3 regions of the Streptomyces sp. Tek67B01 genome follow, and region 3 is predicted to be linked to each of the others. Evidence: riboswitches for the same ligand, from Rfam matches in the RefSeq annotation. Region 3 holds a riboswitch; each other region holds the start of a gene.
What was found. A riboswitch is a leader RNA that binds a small molecule or an ion and turns the genes downstream of it on or off. The one in region 3 is predicted to bind cobalamin.
Positions count from the first base shown of each region.

Region 1: linked by a shared signal. The riboswitch ahead of ACV7NM_RS24360 (cobalamin biosynthesis protein) and the one ahead of ACV7NM_RS10410 (energy-coupling factor ABC transporter permease) in region 3 are both predicted to bind cobalamin.
Region 2: linked by a shared signal. The riboswitch ahead of ACV7NM_RS11435 (ribonucleoside-diphosphate reductase subunit alpha) and the one ahead of ACV7NM_RS10410 (energy-coupling factor ABC transporter permease) in region 3 are both predicted to bind cobalamin.

Region 1 covers NZ_JBUYUY010000001.1:5,423,785-5,426,037, reverse strand. The annotation lists gene ACV7NM_RS24370 (anion permease) at 1-885, shown strand, start outside; gene ACV7NM_RS24365 (hypothetical protein) at 914-1,135, shown strand; cobalamin riboswitch at 1,243-1,395, shown strand; gene ACV7NM_RS24360 (cobalamin biosynthesis protein) at 1,432-2,253, shown strand, end outside.
Region 2 covers NZ_JBUYUY010000001.1:2,601,282-2,603,534, reverse strand. The annotation lists gene ACV7NM_RS11435 (ribonucleoside-diphosphate reductase subunit alpha) at 1-1,208, opposite strand, end outside; cobalamin riboswitch at 1,362-1,485, opposite strand; gene ACV7NM_RS11430 (GNAT family N-acetyltransferase) at 1,539-2,039, opposite strand; gene ACV7NM_RS11425 (CstA-like transporter-associated (seleno)protein) at 2,116-2,253, opposite strand, start outside.
Region 3 covers NZ_JBUYUY010000001.1:2,363,077-2,365,329, forward strand. The annotation lists gene ACV7NM_RS10400 (AMIN-like domain-containing (lipo)protein) at 1-254, shown strand, start outside; gene ACV7NM_RS10405 (flavodoxin family protein) at 273-1,004, opposite strand; cobalamin riboswitch at 1,087-1,312, shown strand; gene ACV7NM_RS10410 (energy-coupling factor ABC transporter permease) at 1,342-2,040, shown strand; gene ACV7NM_RS10415 (energy-coupling factor ABC transporter substrate-binding protein) at 2,040-2,253, shown strand, end outside.

The DNA of each region.
Region 1 (2,253 bases), 3.1 Mb from region 3:
GTCAACGGCAGCGTTGTCGTCACCAAGGTGCTCATCCCCGCCGTCGCCGCTCCCATCGTGGCCGGTGTGGCCGCGATGCTCGCCGCGCGGCTCACGTACAAGCTCGGTGGCAAGGTCGGCGGCAAGACCGCCACCAAGGGGTACCGCGCCGGTCAGATCGCCTCGGCCGGTCTCGTCTCCCTCGCCCACGGCACCAACGACGCCCAGAAGACGATGGGCATCATCACGCTCGCGCTCGTCGCGGGCGGCGCCCTGGACTCCGGTGCGAACCCGCCGGTCTGGGTCATCGTCTCCGCCGGCATGGCCATCGCGATGGGTACCTACCTGGGCGGCTGGCGCATCATCCGCACCATGGGCAGCGGTCTGACCGACCTCCACCCGCAGCAGGGCTTCGCCGCCCAGACCTCGGCCGCGAGCGTCATCCTGGCCTCCTCCACCCTCGGCTTCTCCCTCTCCACCACCCACGCCTGCTCCGGCGCGGTCATGGGCGCGGGTCTGGGCCGCAAGGGCGGTGTGGTCCGCTGGTCCACCGCCACCCGCATGTTCATCGCGTGGGGCCTGACCCTGCCCGCCGCCGCCCTGGTCGGCGCCGGCGCCGAGATGGTCATGCGCACCGGCAACGTCGGCGTCGCCGCCGTCGTGGTCTTCCTGGTCGCCTCCTGCGCCGCGATCTGGTTCATCTCGCGCCGCCAGGTCGTCGACCACCACAACGTCACGGAGGCCGAGTCGGCCGAGGCTCCCGGCGTCGTCACCACGGCCATGGCCGCCGTCACCGTCCCGCCGATCGCCGCCGCCGGTACCACCGCCGCGGTGACCGACGAGGACCTCAAGGCCACCATCCCGGCGGCCGCCCCGGCACCCGTGGCTCCGGCCGCGGCGGTCTGACCCCGAGAACGACAGAGGAATCAGCGGTATGAAGATCGACTGGGCAGCACTCGGCTCCGTCTTCGGGGTCAGCCTCTCCGCCACCGTCGCCCTCGTGGCCCTGTTCACCCTGGGGCTGGTGGGCCTCTCCAGGCACGAGGCGGCCACCGAGCAGGGTGGGGCCGCCACCGCGGCCCGCAGCGGCGCCTACGCGTGCTTCGCGCTCTGCGGCCTCGCCGTGGCCTACGCGATCTATCTGATCGTCAGCTGACGCGACGACCGTCGAAAGCTCCCCGCGGGATTCCCGTGGGGAGCTTTCGCATGCCCCCGCCCCGGCCGCCCCACCCCCCTCGCCGCAGGTCAACGGCAAGTTGACGGGCGTTCGCGGTGCGTGGTGGACTGCCCGAGCCAATACGGCGGCATGGAGAGGAAGTCCGGTGCGAATCCGGCGCGGTCCCGCCACTGTCACCGGGAGCACGCGGTCCGTGCGTCCCGGGAGCCAGGAACTCTCGCCACCGGACACCACGAACCAGGGCGCGGACCCTGAGCGAGGACACAACTGCCACCATGCGTGCCGATCGCGTATTCGCGTACGGCGCCACGGCGGGCCTGATCGGCGACCGGATCTTCGGTGATCCGCGCCGGGGGCACCCCGTGGCCGCCTTCGGAAGAGCCGCCGCCGCCCTCGAACGCGCCCTGTGGCGCGACGACCGGGTACGGGGCGTGGTCCACACCCTGACGTGCGCGGGGGGCGCGGCGGCGATAGGCGCGCTCGGCGCCCGCGCCGTGCGCTCCCGGCCCGCGGTCGCCCGTATCGCCCTGACCGCCGCCGCCACCTGGGCCGTCGTCGGCGGCACCTCGCTCGGTCGGGAGGCCCGCGCCATCGGCGGGGCGCTCGCCGCCGGGGACGGCGAGGTGGCGCGGGAGCGGCTGCCGCACCTGTGCGGGCGCGACCCGCAGGCCCTGGACGAGCAGCAGTTGGCCCGCGCGGTCGTGGAGTCGGTCGCCGAGAACACCTCCGACGCGGTCGTGGGGGCGTTGGTCTGGGGCGCCCTCGCCGGCGTGCCCGGGCTGCTGGCGTTCCGCGCCGTGAACACCCTGGACGCGATGGTGGGCCACAAGTCGCCGCGCTACCTGCGCTACGGATGGGCCTCCGCCCGGCTCGACGACGTCGCGGGCTGGCCCGGCGCCCGGCTGACCGCGCTCGCCGCCGTACTGGTCGGACCCGACCGGCGGGGGGCGGTACGGGCCTGGCGCGCCGACGCCGCCGCGCACCCGAGCCCCAACGCCGGTCCAGTGGAGGCCTCCTTCGCCGGGGCGCTGGGCGTACGGCTGGGCGGAACCCTCGCGTACGGCGGCCGGGTCGAGCACCGGGCCGTGTTGAACGGC
Region 2 (2,253 bases), 240 kb from region 3:
CCGTAGAGGTCGCGGGCGGGCATGGTCTTGCGGGCCAGGCCGGCCGCCTCGGCCCGGCGGTAGGCGGCGTCGAACTCGTCGCCCCAGAGGTCGACCAGCTCGGGGACGTCGGCGGGGGAGAAGAGCGACCAGTGGGCGTCGGCGTTCACCCGGCGCATGAACTCGTCCGGAACCCAGTGGGCCAGGTTCAGGTTGTGCGTACGGCGCTGGTCCTCACCGGTGTTGTCGCGCAGCTCCAGGAACTCCTCGATGTCCGCGTGCCAGGTCTCCAGGTAGACGGCTGCGGCACCCTTGCGGCGACCGCCCTGGTTGACGGCGGCGACGGACGCGTCGAGGGTCTTGAGGAACGGGACGATGCCGTTGGAGTGGCCGTTGGTGCCCCGGATCAGCGAACCGCGGGCGCGGATGCGGGAGTACGACAGGCCGATGCCGCCGGCGTGCTTGGACAGGCGCGCGACCTGGTGGTAGCGGTCGTAGATCGAGTCGAGCTCGTCCAGCGGGGAGTCCAGCAGGTAGCAGGAGGACATCTGCGGGTGGCGGGTGCCCGAGTTGAACAGGGTGGGGGAGGACGGCAGGTAGTCCAGGCGGCTCATCAGCCGGTACAGCGAGGCCACTTCCTCGACGGCCGGCACGCTGTCGTCGGCGGCGAGACCGCAGGCCACGCGAAGCATGAAGTACTGCGGCGTCTCGATCACCTGACGGGTGATGGGGTGGCGCAGCAGGTAGCGGCTGTGCAGGGTGCGCAGGCCGAAGAAGCCGAAGCGGTCGTCGGCGCCCTCGGCGAGGGCGTGCTCGACCAGCGCGTCGAGCCGGTTCGCGTGGGCAGCCACGAAGTCGGCCGTGCGGTCGGCGATCAGGCCCTCGCGGTGGCCCACCGCGACGGACGCGGCGAAGGAGGTCGCGCCCTGGCCCGCGGCCTCGTCGCGCACGGCCAGCGTCAACAGGCGGGCGGCCAGCCGGGAGTAGGCGGGGTCCTCGGAGATCAGCCCGGCCGCGGCCTCGGTGGCCAGCGAGCGCAGTTCGGCCTTGTCCGCGGCGGCGCTGCGGCCGCGCAGGGCGGCGGCGGCGACCCGGCCGGGGTCGGTGTCGGGGAGGTCGGCCGTCAGCTCGGTGAGGGTACGCAGCAGCGCGGCCCCATGGCCCCCGCCGTTGGTCGCACTGTCGGACGGGTCGGACTCGGCGCGCGGTGCGGCGGGCGCGATGGTCACGGGGGAGCTCTCCCTCACTCGGCTCCGGGATACCGTCGGTGCGGGGCGCGAGCGGGCGCGCGCGGGCGCGTCCCCAACTCTGGGCACGCTTGCGCCGCGCGGCGTCCACCGGCCCAACCGCGAGGCCCGGACGTGGCTGTACCCGGTTCGGTCGAGCCGGGCGCGCTGTCGGCAGGTCCTCGGACTTGCTCGTGCACCAATGGGCGCAGTTCATACCGTTGCGGGACAGTTCCGGATTCGCACCGGATTCCCCTGCGGCGACAGCGAGCACGAGCATACATGTGGGGGCACCCTCCTGGGGGACCCCCTAGATGTTGTGTCGCGCGCCGACTACAGCGCGAGACCGTACGTGAGCAAAGTGAGGTCGGGGACGGGTGCCCAGTCCCGTTCCGGCGACCGGACGAAGCCCAGGCGCTCATAGATCCGGTGGGCGCCGAGCATGTCCGGCGTGGTCGACAGGACCAGCCGCCGTACGCCCTCGACGGCCCGTGAGCGGTCGACGCAGGCCCGCACCAACGCCTCGCCTGCGCCCCGGCCGCGGCCCTCGCGGGCGACCGCCAGCATCCGGAACTCGGCCTCGTCCGCGCGGGCGATGTCGCACAGGAGGCTGCCCGGCGCGGCGAAGGTCACACCGCCCACCACGCGCCCGTCGCCCAGCACGGCGACGAGCACCTCGGCGGCCGCGGCGCGCCCGGGCACGTCCCGGAGCCTGGCGAGGTACGGGTCGTCCTCGCCGTACGTGAGCAGCCCGTCCTCCAGGTAGGCGCGGGCGGTGATGTCCCCGAGCGTCTCGTACTCCGCCGGCAGCGCCCGTCTGATCGTGATGTCCATGGCATCGAGTGTGCCCCTCGGGCACGGAAAGGGCCGCCGCGTTTCCCGGGGGGATACGCGGCGGCCCGTGGCCGGTTCAGCAGCAGCGGAAGCCCTCGCGCGGATCCGCCTCGCGGGAGTCCGTGCGGGCGCGCTCGAAGGCGCGTCGGGTGAGGACCTCGGTGTCCGGGTCGTGGGAGCGGGCGTGGGCCACGTAGCGGTCGTAGGCGGCCTC
Region 3 (2,253 bases):
TGCCGGGGAAGTACTTCCTGGAGATCAGGCTGCACCCGGCCGCCGGGCACGACGACGCCGGCCACAACGTCTACGTGGGGCCGAAGCTCCAGCAGATCGCCCTGAGCAAGCTCAAGGGCATCGCCTTGACCGGCGACTTCGAGGGGTACGTGACCTTCGGCGCCGCCTTCGACACCCCGCCCACCTACGACACGAGCGTGCTGCACTCCCCGGAGCGGCTCGTCCTGGACTTCCCGCACCCGGCCACCTGCTGACCGCGCCGCGACCCGCGGCTACCGGTGCTCGGGGTTCGGGAAGTCGAAGCGGCACCCGGCGTCCCACTCCGAGCGCCGGTTGCCGTGCGCGGGAATGCCGCCGGCCCTCTTGAGGAGGGCGGCCAGGTGCATGAGGTTCCAGCTCATGAAGGTCGTGTTCCGGTTGGTGAAGTCGTTCTCGGGACCGCCCGAGCCGGGGTCCAGGTACGAGGGCCCCGGGCCGGCCTCGCCGATCCACCCGGCGTCGGCCTGCGGCGGGATCGCGTACCCGAGGTGCTGGAGGCTGTAGAGGACGTTCATGGCGCAGTGCTTGACGCCGTCCTCGTTGCCGGTGATGAGCGCCCCGCCGACCCGACCGTAGTAGGCGTACTGGCCCCGTTCGTTCAGGAGCGAGGAGCAGGCGTACAGCCGCTCGATGACCTGCTTCATCACCGAGCTGTTGTCCCCGAGCCAGATCGGGCCGCACAGCACCAGGATGTCGGCGTCCATGATCCGGCTGTACAGGACGGGCCACTCGTCGCTCTCCCAGCCGTGCTCGGTCATGTCGGGCCAGACACCGGTGGCGATGTCGTGGTCGACGGCGCGGACGAGCGAGGTCCGGGCCCCGGCGGCCTCCATGACCGCGCGGCTGCGTGCGATCAGGCCCTCCGTGTTGCTGGTCTCGGGGGACCGTTTGAGGGTGCAGTTCACGTACAGGGCGCTCAGGTCGCCGTAGTGGGGGGTCTGCGGGGATGCGGAGTCGTCGGTCATCCCACCACCCTGCTTTCCACCGGACGCGGCCGCCGGCGGGCGCGCGCGGAAGGGCCGGGTTGTGACCCGTCCGGACGGCCGACTAGGGTCAAGAGGCCTTGGTGTTCGGGAAACCGGTGGGAAACCGGTGCGGCCCTCGCCACTGTGATCGGGAAGTCCGGCTCCACTCTCCCCCAGACACTCGGTCCGGGAGGTGCCCCCAGCGGGAAGCCACTGGGCCCGCGCGGGAGACCGCACGGCCCCGGGAAGGCGGAGTCAGGGCGTCAGCACCCGTGAGCCAGGAGACCGGCCGGGGCGCGTTGTCCATCCACGAGGTGCTGGAGAGGTCTCCCCACTCATGCATATCGCCGAGGGCTTCTTGCCCCCGTTGCACGCGGCCGCCTGGGCCGTCGCGGCCGCCCCCTTCGTCGTACACGGTGTCCGCTCCCTGACCCGCGAGGTCAAGGCGAACCCGGAGAGCACGCTGCTGCTCGGTGCGTCGGGGGCGTTCACGTTCGTCCTGTCGGCCCTCAAGATCCCGTCGGTTACCGGCAGTTGTTCCCACCCCACCGGGACGGGGCTCGGCGCGATCCTGTTCCGGCCTCCGATCATGACCGTGCTCGGGACCATCACCCTGCTGTTCCAGGCCCTGTTGCTCGCCCATGGTGGCCTGACCACGCTCGGCGCGAACGCCTTCTCGATGGCGATCGCCGGGCCCTGGGCGGGGTACGGCGTCTACCGCCTGCTCAAGCGGTTCGACGTGCCGCTGATGGTGACGGTCTTCTTCGGCGCTTTCTTCGCCGACCTCGTCACCTACTGCGTGACCAGCGTGCAACTGGCGCTGGCCTTCCCGGACCCGGCGAGCGGATTCGCCGGCGCGCTCGCGAAGTTCGGCGGCATCTTCGCGGTCACGCAGATCCCGCTGGCCGTCAGCGAGGGGCTGCTGACCGTGCTCGTCATGCGGCTGCTGATGCAGTCCAGCACCTCGGACCTGGTCCGGCTGGGCGTCGCCAAGCTCACGGTCCGTGCCCGCGACGAGCAGGAGGCGGCGGCCTGATGGGCGGCACGAGCAAGAACACGAAGATCAACGTCCTGCTGCTGTTCCTGGTGGCCGCGCTCGCCGTCCTGCCCGTCGCGCTGGGCATGGGCGACGACAAGAAGGAGCCGTTCGCCGGCGCCGACAACCAGGCCGAATCGGCGATCACCGAGATCCGGCCGGACTACAAGCCCTGGTTCTCCCCGCTGTACGAACCCCCCTCCGCGGAGGTCG